Regions from separate parts of the Shewanella sp. SP1S1-7 genome, predicted to be linked through region 2. Evidence: predicted binding sites of a transcription regulator. Region 2 holds the regulator's gene; the other holds the start of a gene.
What was found. Region 2 encodes sigma-54, which starts transcription at its own class of promoters, with help from an activator protein. Its sites were predicted from a motif close to GTTGGCACGNNNNTNGNNT; they were not measured.
Positions count from the first base shown of each region.

Region 1 (6,190 bases), on a different contig from region 2:
CCCGGGCAAAAAAACAGGCAAAATCCGCGAATAACGGATTTTACCTGTTAGAAAATCACCTTGCTATCGAAACCCAAGCGCTCAGTGCTTGAGTCTTAGGTGACCAATTTAACGATTGAAGGATTAAAGTTGTGGGGCAATCGTCTTCTTTAACCAATCAGTCAACATTTTGGTTTCGTAGATAAAAGGTTTATCGGTTAAAGATTTAATTCCATCCATAAAGCCCATATCCGACAGTTTTTCATCACCCGCAATAATCACTTTGTCGTTTTCTAACACTTGATAGGAAAAAGTTATACGCGGTGGATAAATATCTTTAATAATCCGCAAATCATTAGCGGTCGCACCAAAGGTTGGGCGCATATCACCCGCCAGATCAACATCGGTAATGGTCATTTCAAGCTTTTGATTTGGTTTTAAAATCTTCGCGGCTTCTTTGTTAATATTTTCTGTTAAGGTCTCAAATAAGCGCTTCTCATAGCGGGATTGGATTTCCCCAGATGATTTGATATCGCGAAAATCCTTAGGACTTTGCCAAACAATTTTAACCACGCCATCTTCAGTGACGGGATTCACAGGCGCTTCGTCGGCTGCCCAAGCCGCACTGCAACTTAATACACCTGCGAGTAAAAGGGACTTAATTTTCATATTTGCCTCCAAGGCCTAGATAACTTTCTGGGAACCACAGTACAAAATCTAACCTGAACTAGAGCTTAACGCAAAACTGATATAAGTACAGCTAACGCAATGTAAGCTTTTGTATAAATGAGTAAATTTTATAGAACAACCACAATTGACACGTATCTTTTTGTATCGAGACTGCACTAAGTAAGTGCATAGTTATCAATTTGTGAACATTTTACGCGCATAACCACAAAAAAAACGTTATCCTTCCGCTATTGTTTACATGGCTCACTTAATAAAAATGAAATTCCCCGTTGTACCTGTGTTCATTCTTATCCTGTTTACCTGCGTAGTTAGTGCGATTTGGTTTATCTCCCCGAGTGATAAAAATACCGGCCCTAAAACATGGTCAGCCTTTATCTATAACCATGGCTATGACTCGGGGAAGTATAAAAAAACCGATAACTTTGACAGCTATGAGACCTGCCGCGATTTTGCACGCGAACAATCAGCATTCTACGACGATGTACCTTGGGAATGTGGTTCTATGTGCCAGTTCGATACACGCAAGCAAGGCTTTCAATGCAAAGAAATGAAAAATGAGCGCTAACTAACCGTTCAGCATAGGTTCAATATTTATACAATAAGCTAAGCCCCTCACAGCACAACTCGTTTTCTTTACCGTCTAAGGATGCACGATTTAGAACTGACGTGTTAAACGTAATTTTTAATTTGGAGCTTACCTATGAATCTAAAAACAGCAAACTTATCAAATTCTTACTCACGTAAATTCGCTTTACTAGCCCTGCTAACGATCGGAACTTGCATAAGTCTTTCAAGCCATGCGGCGCCATTGACCATCAGCCAACAACAGGCAGTTAACGCTCATTTTAGCAAATTGGCTAAGACGCAACATGCGGCTGAAACCCAAATGACTGAGCAGCTTAAGCAAGATTTTACTCAGCAATTAACCGTGCAAGAACATGAGTTTATGAATGAAATCTGCCCTAAATACGGCATGACCTTCGATGTCACAACCAATGCCTGCTTACGCTAATAAGCGATGACCAAGATTAAAATGGAAAACGGGCGCTGAGCTCAGGGTATTGTTGCTTTAAATCCTTGGGCTTAGTGCTAAATTTCTTCCCTACGGGCGTCGCCTTGCCCGATGGCATAAAGGGCAGCTCATCACCGGTTCTATCTTCATATAATTGCCCAGCAATAAGATCGTATTCATCCACAAAGGGATAAGCATAGGCATCTCGCTCAGGCCAAGCGGCTAAACGCGCTAAAGTATCAGGCTGATTGACTACACCATCGTAGATTTCTTTGCCGAGTGAAATCAAAAAACACCTGAATTCGGCAAAAGCATATTCAGAATCACAGCCAGTAATAATGTAAGCCGCACCCCACACCGACCACAAATAACTCCGGCGCATCTGCTGACCAAAGATTTTATCGAAGGCTTTTAACTCTTCATTACTCAGTTCGGCGAGTTTCTGCTTCAGTGCTTGAGTCAAAGACTCCTGTGATTGCGCCGCTTCCGTTCGCGTGACTAAACCCCAAAACTCAACTTCTGTCATAAACTTCACCTATTAGAGCCTTTCGCAAAAAGGCATATTCTACACGATATTAAGGTTATACTGGACTCGGATTAGGGCATTTCCTACACTTGCTCATCTTCTTCGCTACCTGTCTACACATACATCTATGCCTAAACGTCTTATGCTACTGATCTCTTTATATTGCCTCTTCAGCATTGCCGCACTTTTACGGGCTGTGACAACGCAATCCTTTGATGTATTCACCCTAGGCGCCCTCCCCGTGCTCGTTGGCATAATGATGCGCACGCCGTGGTCGAGCTTAGTATTGAAGATTTATATCGGCATGCAAACCTTAGGATTTTCCGCCCTAGGCATTACAGCGATTATTGCCTATCGTATAACCCCTGAAGATGTAAAAGTGATTGTTTCTGGTCACAATATTCCTATGTTGCCGCTGACGATAAGCATTATTGTCATTTTACTCCTGCAATATTGGATCGCATTTTCTAAGGTCACGAGTCATTATTTGACCCGTCAAACGCAGTAATGGACATTTGTTGCTAAGCTGTTACTAATCGCGTAGCTTAGCGACCCAATAAAATACTTGCGACTCTTAACTTGAAGTAGACTATGAGCCATTTATCGCCCAGTGAACTTTCCATTCTTTTGGTAGAACCTTCAGATATCCAGCGTCGAATTATTATTCAACGCTTACAACAGGAAGGTATTCTCAGCATTCAAACCGCAGAAAATATTGAAGCGGCTAAAGATATTATTGCTCGCCACAAACCCGATCTTATCGCCAGCGCGATGCATTTTGATGATGGCACCGCCATCGATCTCTTAGGCTACTTAAAGGCTAGCGCGGACTGCAAAGATATTCAATTTATGCTGGTATCGAGCGAGTGTCGCCGTGAGCAACTTGAGATATTCCGTCAATCGGGTGTGGTCGCTATCTTGCCTAAGCCCTTCAGTGCCGACCATTTAGCCACAGCCTTAAATGCCACTATCGATCTGCTCAGCCACGATGAGCTCGACCTCAGTAATTTCGATGTGCAGGATGTGCGCGTATTAGTGGTCGATGATAGCCGCATGGCAAGAAACGTTATTAAACGCACTATCGGTAACTTAGGGATGAAACTGATTACCGAGGCCGAAGATGGCGCACAGGCCATAGAGTTGATGAAAAACAATATGTTTGACTTAGTGATCACTGACTACAATATGCCAAGCGTAGATGGCCTTGCGCTGACTCAATATATCCGCAATGAAAGCCAGCAATCGCATATTCCCATCTTGATGGTGTCTTCCGAAGCAAACGATACCCACCTCAGCAATGTGTCCCAAGCGGGTGTGAATGCCTTATGCGACAAGCCCTTTGAACCCAAATTGGTTAAAAAATTACTCTATCAACTGTTAGAAGAATAAAACCAGAATAAAACTTAAGTCACGAACTGAGCAAATATTCTGCGCTTTACCGAACATCCTCCGGCACCTTAGACGCAAAAGGCTTTCCAAGCGCTAAACCTTATGGCATGTTAGGCACGCTTATTTCAAATAAATCTACGGAAAGAAGAGACAATAAAAATGAACAAAACTGAACTTATCGCCAAAATTGCAGAAAATGCCGATCTAACGAAAGTAGAAGCCGCACGCGCATTGAAGTCTTTTGAAGCAGCCATTACCGAATCAATGAAAAATGGTGACAAAATCTCCATCGTAGGCTTCGGTTCGTTTGAAACTGCGACTCGTGCAGCTCGCACCGGCCGTAACCCACAAACGGGTAAAGAAATTCAAATCGCTGAAGCGACTGTACCTAAGTTTAAAGCGGGTAAGACCCTACGCGACAGCGTAAACTAAGCGAGAAAATTCAAAACAACGCCTCCATTGTGAGGCGTTTTTTTTGCCCTATCCCAGTGAAACGCTGAATATTTTTTGCACAACAAGAGTGCGCCTCTGCCCCATAAACTGGCAAATAAAAACATTTTATTAACACTTGATATTCTAATATCTTGTTTTACATAGAATTGTAATAGTGGCATGTGATTAGCAAATCCCTTCTTAGAAAAAAACCAAGATGCACTAATGACCACTGCTTACTTAAGTGTGCCACTGGTGAATCGATAAATAAGTCAATCGAGGGGATGAGCATGAAGAAATCACTGTACAGCGTTTTGGCCTTATCGACGGGAATGTTACTGGCTGGCAATGCCTTTGCAGCCGTATCAGGCAACATTGGTGGTACCTCTAATTACCTATGGCGCGGTGCGACCCAAACTAAAGATGCGGTCGCAATCCAAGGTGGGATTGACTACAGCCATGATTCTGGATTTTATGCCGGCACTTGGGCATCGAATGTGGATTTTGGTGATGATACGAGCTACGAGCTAGATCTCTACGCGGGTTATGGTGGCAATATTACCGAAGACATCAGTTACGACTTTGGCTACCTCTACTACGCCTACCCAGACGCTCCTGGCAGCATTGATTTTGGTGAACTCCATGCTGCAGTAACTTGGAAGTGGCTTGAACTGGGTTACTCCCATGTCATCAATGCCGGTGACGATGTCGCCGCCGATCCGTTAGATAATAAAGATCTCAGCTATCTTGCCGCGACTGTCTCTGTGCCTCTCACTGAAAAACTTAGCTTATCAGTGCACTATGGCTACTCAAGCGGTGATGTTGTGCAATCTTGGTTTGGCGAAGATAACTATGCCGACTATAACGTCACACTCAGTGCAGATACCAGCATGGGCACAGTGTCGTTCATGGTTTCTGATACCGATCTCACCGATGATGATGCCAAACTGGTACTCGGCTATTCCTACAGCTTTGATCTCTAAGATCTAACATTTAGGATCTTACGTCTAAGCTCTAAGCATAAAAAACGCCACCTTAAACGGTAGCGTTTTTTTAGCGTAATCAACTATTAGGCAATAATAGGTCTATTGGTTTTACGGGCAGCGACCATTTTCTCGATATATTCAACAATAGGCTCAGTCACTGAAATCCCTGTGGTTTGTTCAATCCCTTCAATGCCTGGCGCCGAATTCACCTCAAGGATCAAAGGACCACGATTAGAGCGTAAAATATCCACCCCAGCGACCACCAATCCCATCGCTTTCACCGCCGCAATCGCCATCTTACGTTCCACTGCAGTGATTTTAACCACCTCACCACAGCCACCCAAATGCAGATTAGAGCGAAAATCCCCCTCGGGACCTTGGCGCTTCATAGAGGCGATGACCTTGTCACCGACAACAAAACAACGAATATCACTGCCATTGGATTCTTTAATGTATTCCTGTACTAAGATATTCGCTTTCAGCCCTAGGAATGCTTCTATCACGCTCTCAGCAGCCGTTTTCGTCTCGGCTAATACCACGCCAATCCCTTGAGTACCTTCGAGTAACTTAATGACTAACGGAGCACCGCCCACCATATTGATGAGATCGGGGATGTCATTCGGCTTATTGGCAAAGCCTGTCACTGGCATGCCAATCCCTTTACGGGAGAGCAATTGCAGCGCCCGCAATTTGTCCCGAGAACGCGCAATAGAGATTGAATCATTCGCCGCATACACGCCCATCATTTCGAACTGACGTACAACGGCACAACCATAGAAAGTCACGCTGGCATGAATACGCGGAATGATGGCATCAAAGCCAACTAATTCAGTGCCTTCGTAATGAATGCTAGGCTTAATGGAATTAATATTCATGTAGCAGTTCAGTGTATTGATCACAACCGCTTCATGTCCGCGGCTTTGACAAGCCTCCACTAAACGTTGTGTCGAATACAACTGGGGGAATTGGGATAAAATACCTATTTTCATTGCTGAGTGACCAACTTAAGCATGAGTGAATAAACCATTCTGCGGCACTAAAAGCACAGCGACAGAAAAAGGGGCTGATATTTGTCTATTGCTCAGTGTAAAGCAAGAAAATATTCCTCACCAGACGAAATCACTATGCTATTGAAATAGTTCGAGACCTCTCACACTGGGAACTGAGTTTGGGTTA
Region 1 covers NZ_JAUOEU010000014.1:109,519-115,708, forward strand. The annotation lists gene Q4Q49_RS12625 (GGDEF domain-containing protein) at 1-92, shown strand, start outside; gene Q4Q49_RS12630 (DUF3016 domain-containing protein) at 124-648, opposite strand; gene Q4Q49_RS12635 (hypothetical protein) at 926-1,234, shown strand; gene Q4Q49_RS12640 (hypothetical protein) at 1,370-1,681, shown strand; gene Q4Q49_RS12645 (DUF4240 domain-containing protein) at 1,698-2,207, opposite strand; gene Q4Q49_RS12650 (hypothetical protein) at 2,335-2,715, shown strand; gene Q4Q49_RS12655 (response regulator) at 2,799-3,596, shown strand; gene Q4Q49_RS12660 (HU family DNA-binding protein) at 3,756-4,028, shown strand; gene Q4Q49_RS12665 (TorF family putative porin) at 4,319-5,011, shown strand; gene rimK (30S ribosomal protein S6--L-glutamate ligase) at 5,098-6,003, opposite strand; gene Q4Q49_RS12675 (GGDEF domain-containing response regulator) at 6,165-6,190, opposite strand, start outside.
Region 1: the regulator sigma-54 is predicted to act here: its motif matches at 4,203-4,221, upstream of Q4Q49_RS12665 (TorF family putative porin).

Region 2 (6,190 bases):
ACTATGATAATGACCTCTGAACGTACCATTTACGTCACAGGGAAAGATTTTAATATTCAAGGCCAAGGCCTTTATGCCGACCTCAACGCGCAAGAAGTGAAATTGACCAGTCAGGTAGTAGGAACATATGAAGCAAAATAACGTATTACTTGCCAGCCTAATGCTAATAATGAGCATGAGCGCCTTTGCTAAAGTCGACGACCTAAAGCAGGAAGTTAAAATCAAAGCAGTGAGCCAAACGGCAGATATCAAGAACAACCAGATCATCTTCTTTGGTCCGGTGGAAGTTACCCAAGGCTCGATAAAAATCCAAGCAAATGAACTGCGTGCATTTTCTGCCGAAGGTGAAAATAGCAAAATTTTAGTGGCCACTGGTAACCCAGCAACTTACAGCCAAGTGTTAGACGATGGCCGTCCAGCCTCGGCGAGCGCGAAAGAAATTCGTTACGATATGGCAAGCCGTACCCTGACACTGAAAGGCCAAGCTTCGTTAGATCAAGCAGGTAGCCAAGTGACGGGTAATGTGATCCGCTATAACATCATCCAGCAAAAATTGATTGCAGAAAGCACTGGTAATGGTGACGATCGCGTGATCACTATTATTCAGCCTGAAAGCTATCAAGATGATGCCAAACCAGACGCGCCAGCGGATAGACCTGTGAAAAAGCAGGACTCTAAATGACCCAAATCACCCTAAGAGCACAAAATCTGGCAAAGAGTTATAAGAGTCGCCAAGTGGTTAAAGACGTCAGTCTGACGGTCAAAACCGGTCAAGTCGTTGGCCTACTCGGCCCGAACGGCGCGGGTAAAACTACCACCTTTTACATGGTCGTCGGTCTGGTTAAAAGCGATAAAGGCCACATCTTTATCGACGATGATGATTTAACCGCAGATCCTATGCACCTGCGCGCCCGCAAAGGCATAGGTTACTTGCCGCAGGAAGCCAGTATCTTCCGTAAGCTGACCGTCCATGACAACATCATGGCCGTACTGCAAACGCGCAAAGAATTGAAGAAAGAGCAAAGGGAAGAACAACTCGAGCATCTGCTCGAAGAATTCCACATCACCCACATCCGTGACAGCCAAGGCATGTCATTGTCGGGGGGCGAACGTCGCCGTGTCGAAATTGCACGGGCGTTAGCAGCAAATCCTAAGTTCATTTTGCTCGATGAACCCTTTGCTGGTGTCGATCCGATTTCGGTTATCGACATTAAAAAGATTATCGAACAGCTCAAAAGTCGTGGCCTTGGCGTGTTGATCACAGACCACAATGTCCGTGAGACATTAGATGTGTGTGAACATGCCTATATCGTGAGTCACGGAAACTTGATTGCCGAAGGAACACCCGCAGAGATCTTAGACAATCAGCAAGTTAGGGCTGTGTACTTAGGTGAACAATTCAGGCTATAGTTAATCAAGCGGAGCCAATGCAGGCAATTTATGCCACCATTGGACTCCACTCAAGATGATAACAAGCGACCTCATCCAACAATAATAACGTAGGGATCAGCGGTAACATGAAAGCGTCACTCCAGCTCAAACTGGGTCAACAGTTAACCATGACGCCACAATTACAACAGGCCATCCGTCTGTTGCAACTGTCGTCATTAGAACTGCAGCAAGAGATCCAGCAAGCCTTAGATTCTAATCCCCTTCTCGAGCTGGAAGAGGATCAATTCGACGCCACTAAAGACCCTGTAAACCAAACGCTATCCGATACGGATTTCAGTGAATCTAGCACCCTACCGCCAGAAAAAGACAGCTCCACCATAGACACGGCAGAGTCCTTAACCAAAGAATCCATGCCCGACGAACTCCCCATGGACACCACCTGGGATGAAGTGTTCACCGCCTCTCCCAATTCTGGCCCCGGCGGCAGTCGTGAAGACGATATGCCCTTCCAAGGTGAGACCAGTGAAGGCTTGTATGAACACTTAGAATGGCAAAAAAACCTCACACCGTTTTCTGAAACCGATTTAGCCATTGCCACCGCCATTATTGATGCCATCGACGATCAAGGCTATCTCACCCAAAGCACTGACGAAATCCTCGAAGCCATGGGCAATTCTGAGGTTGAGCTCGACGAAGTCGAAGCCGTACTAAAGCGCATTCAACATTTTGATCCCATTGGTGTTGCCGCCCGCGATTTAAGCGAGTGCCTGTTGATCCAACTGTCGCATTTCGCCGCTGACACGCCCAACCTAGAAAACGCCCGCATGCTGATCAAAGATCATTTAGATCTGATCGCAGCCCGCGATTTTAGATTGTTGATGCGTAAGACTAAATTAAAAGAGGATGAGTTAAGAGACGGCATAGCGCTTATCCAAACCCTCAATCCTCGCCCAGGTTTATTGATTACGCCCAACGATGACGAATACGTCATCCCAGATGTGTCAGTGTCGAAGAAAAATGGCCGCTGGGTGGTTGAGCTGAATCCTGACTGCATGCCAAAAATCAATGTAAACCAACATTATGCCTCGATGGCGCGCAGCACTAAAAGCCAAGCCGATAGCCAATTTATTCGTGGTCATCTGCAAGAGGCTAAATGGTTTATCAAGAGTTTAGAGAGCCGTAATGATACCCTGTTGAAGGTGGCGAACTGTATCGTCCAATATCAGCAAGGTTTCTTTGAATACGGTGAAGAAGCCATGAAACCTATGGTGCTGAACGATATTGCCGAAGCGGTAGAAATGCATGAGTCGACCATCTCAAGGGTGACGACACAGAAATACATGCATACCCCTAAGGGACTTTTTGAACTAAAATACTTCTTCTCTAGCCACGTCGGAACTGACGATGGTGGGGAGTGCTCATCCACAGCAATCAGAGCCTTCATTAAGAAACTGGTTGCAGCGGAAAACCAGAAAAAACCATTAAGCGACAGTAAGATGGCACAGCTTCTGGCAGAACAAGGGATCAACGTAGCCCGCAGAACCATTGCGAAGTACCGAGAGGCTATGCTCATTCCGCCTTCTAATCAGCGTAAAAGTTTATAACCTACAGTGGATATCGGAGGACGTTTCTATGCAAATAAACCTGAGTGGACACCATGTCGAAATTACCGAATCGTTACGCGCATATGTAGAAGAAAAGTTTTCAAAACTTGAACGCCATTTCGAACAGATCAATAATGTGCACGTTGTGCTCAATGTCGAGAAAATGCAACAGATTGCCGAAGCGAGAATAAATCTTATCGGTGGTGAAGTTTTTGCTACTTCAGAGCATGCTGACATGTATGCCGCTATAGACGCCCTGATTGACAAGCTTGATCGTCAGGTTATTAAACACAAAGAGAAGTTAACAAAACACTAATAATGGAACTTTGTACCATACTGCGGCCGGAGTGCACTACCTGCGCCACTCCGGGCAGCAAGAAAAAGGTACTGGAACTCATCAGCGACTTAGTCGCTGCCCAGTACCCGACCCTCTCATCTCAAGAGATATTCGAAAGCCTAGTGGCGCGCGAAAAGATGGGGAGCACAGGTATAGGTAACGGCATCGCCATTCCACATGGTCGACTAGCCGATATAGATCAGCCCATTGCCATACTCATTAAGTGTGAAGAGCCGATAGCATTCGATGCTATCGATAAGCAACCTGTTGATATTTTATTTGCACTACTGGTGCCTGCAGACCAATGTCAGCAGCACTTAAGTACCTTGTCTTGCATGGCCGAAAAGCTGAGCGACAAGCAAATATTAAAGCAATTACGCAAGACGCATGATGAAACGGAACTCTATCAGGTAATCACTGGATGAAACTGGTCATAGTGTCGGGCCGCTCAGGCTCAGGCAAATCTGTCGCCCTAAGGGTACTCGAAGATCTCGGCTATTATTGTGTCGATAACCTTCCCTTGCCCTTAATCGGCACTTTGCTTGAGCAACTCAAAGGCAGTAACGATCTCGTCGCCATCAGTGTCGACGTGCGTAACATGCCTGAGCAGGACAAGGTCTTAGTGAAGCAACTGGCGAGCCTGCCTCCTGATACTGAGTTAACCAGCTTCTTCCTCAATTCCAGCGATAAAATTCTGCTCAAGCGTTACAGCGAGACCCGCCGTTTGCACCCTTTGTCGAAGAGCCAAGTCTCTTTGCAAGAAGCGATAAAACTGGAAGGGAAGCTGCTCGAGCCTATGTCAAAACTGGTCGATCATTACATAGATACGTCGAACCTGAATATCTATGATTTAAGCGACCAAGTCAGACAAATTCTGCTCGGCAGCGTCGATAAAGAGTTAGTGATCAACTTCGAGTCCTTTGGCTTTAAGCACGGTATGCCAACCGAAGCCGACTTTATGTTCGATGTGCGCTTCCTGCCTAACCCACACTGGGAACTGGCGCTGCGTCCATTGACAGGCTTAGATGAGCCCGTGGCTGAGTTCTTAAATCGTCAACCACTCGTGAATAAGTTCATCTGGCAAATCGAAAATTTACTGGAAACTTGGCTGCCACATCTCGAGCGCAACAATCGCAGTTATTTAACTGTGGCGATTGGCTGCACGGGTGGGCAACACAGATCGGTTTACGTCGCAGAGCAATTGGCTAAACGCTTTAGTAACGGTAAACATAAAGTTTATGCCCGCCATCGAGAGCTGAATAATGCCAAAGCTTGAACGTCAGATCACCATCTGTAACAAACTGGGATTACATGCCCGTGCCGCCACTAAGTTGGTGGTACTGGCATCCGAGTTTGATGCGACCATCACCTTAATACAAGGCGATAAACAGGCATCCGCCGCCAGCGTGCTCGGCTTATTGATGCTTGAGACTGGCATGGGTAAAACCATTAAACTTATCGCCGAAGGCCCAGATGCTGAGCCCGCACTCGATGCCATTTGTGCCTTAATCGACGCTAAGTTTGACGAAGCCTGTTAGTTTCATTTCATACTCAGTGTTCCACACAGGCACTCAGATTAGTACACATCACACTTAGCACTGCGTATTTGTGCAGTTCACATCTCGTTTCAAAAGCTTGGCGACACATTTGTCGCTCGACGACACGAACCATAGGCGATTACACTAGCGAGCATTACCGCTGACTCACCTTAGTCTTAGCCGCCTTAATCTATGCGTAAAACGCATGACCTATGCCAGAGCGCTCTATCTGTGACTGAAGCATAGTTATCGCGAAGTCACCGCTAAGTCTCAGCCCTGCGCCAAGCAGCGCACTCTCGAACTAATTTGCCGCACAGTGGCGGACAACTATGGAGGACAAATGCCCGTAGATAATTCAGAAAACGATCACACCGGACATAGTCTAGACCAGTTAAACCAAGCGCTTAGCAGTGGCATGTTTGTGCACGTGCGTAACATGCTGCAAAAAATGGCCGCCTCCGATATCGCGCTGATCTTAGAATCCTCACCGCCAAGTGCCAGACAAGTATTGTGGCAGCTCATCGATCAGGAACAAATAGGCGACATACTCGATGAGTTGAGTGAAGAACTCAAAGACCCGCTGATCCGCAGCATGAGCCCTGAGCGAGTCGCGAAAGCGACAGCAAGCATGGACACCGACGATCTCGCCTATATTCTGCGTAGCCTACCCGACGCCGTTTACAAACAGGTGTTGCAGTCGATGACGGAGCAAAATCGCTTGAGGGTAGAACAAGCCCTATCTTATCCAGATGAGACCGCCGGCAGCTTGATGAACACAGATACAGTCACCTTAAGACCCGATGTGAATATCGATGTGGTGCTGCGCTATCTTCGGCAAAGGGGCAACCTACCCGACACCACAGATACCTTATATGTGGTCGACAAACAGGACAAAGTCCTTGGCGGTGTTAGGCTGGCAGATCTGCTGACTTGCGCGCCAAGCACCACAATTCGCAATATCATGGATCCCAATATTCAAAGTATTCCTGTGAGCATGTCCGACAGCGAAGTCGCGCAGAAATTCGAACGCAATGACTGGGTATCGGCACCTGTCGTCGACAGTGATGGTAAGCTGCTCGGGCGTATCACAATCGATGACGTAGTCGATGTTATCCGCGAAGATGCTGAACATTCCATGATGGGTATGGCGGGGATGGACGGAGATGAAGATACCTTTGGTCCTGTACTAAAAAGTACCCTACGTCGCTCGCTCTGGCTCACGATTAACTTATTCGCCGCCCTGCTCGCCTCGTCGGTCAGCAATATGTTTGAAGGCACTATTGAGCAATTTGCCACTATCGCCATCCTAATGACGATTG
Region 2 covers NZ_JAUOEU010000010.1:125,915-132,104, forward strand. The annotation lists gene lptC (LPS export ABC transporter periplasmic protein LptC) at 1-141, shown strand, start outside; gene lptA (lipopolysaccharide transport periplasmic protein LptA) at 128-682, shown strand; gene lptB (LPS export ABC transporter ATP-binding protein) at 679-1,410, shown strand; gene Q4Q49_RS10515 (RNA polymerase factor sigma-54) at 1,518-2,996, shown strand; gene hpf (ribosome hibernation promoting factor) at 3,025-3,312, shown strand; gene ptsN (PTS IIA-like nitrogen regulatory protein PtsN) at 3,315-3,758, shown strand; gene rapZ (RNase adapter RapZ) at 3,755-4,609, shown strand; gene Q4Q49_RS10535 (HPr family phosphocarrier protein) at 4,596-4,871, shown strand; gene mgtE (magnesium transporter) at 5,212-6,190, shown strand, end outside.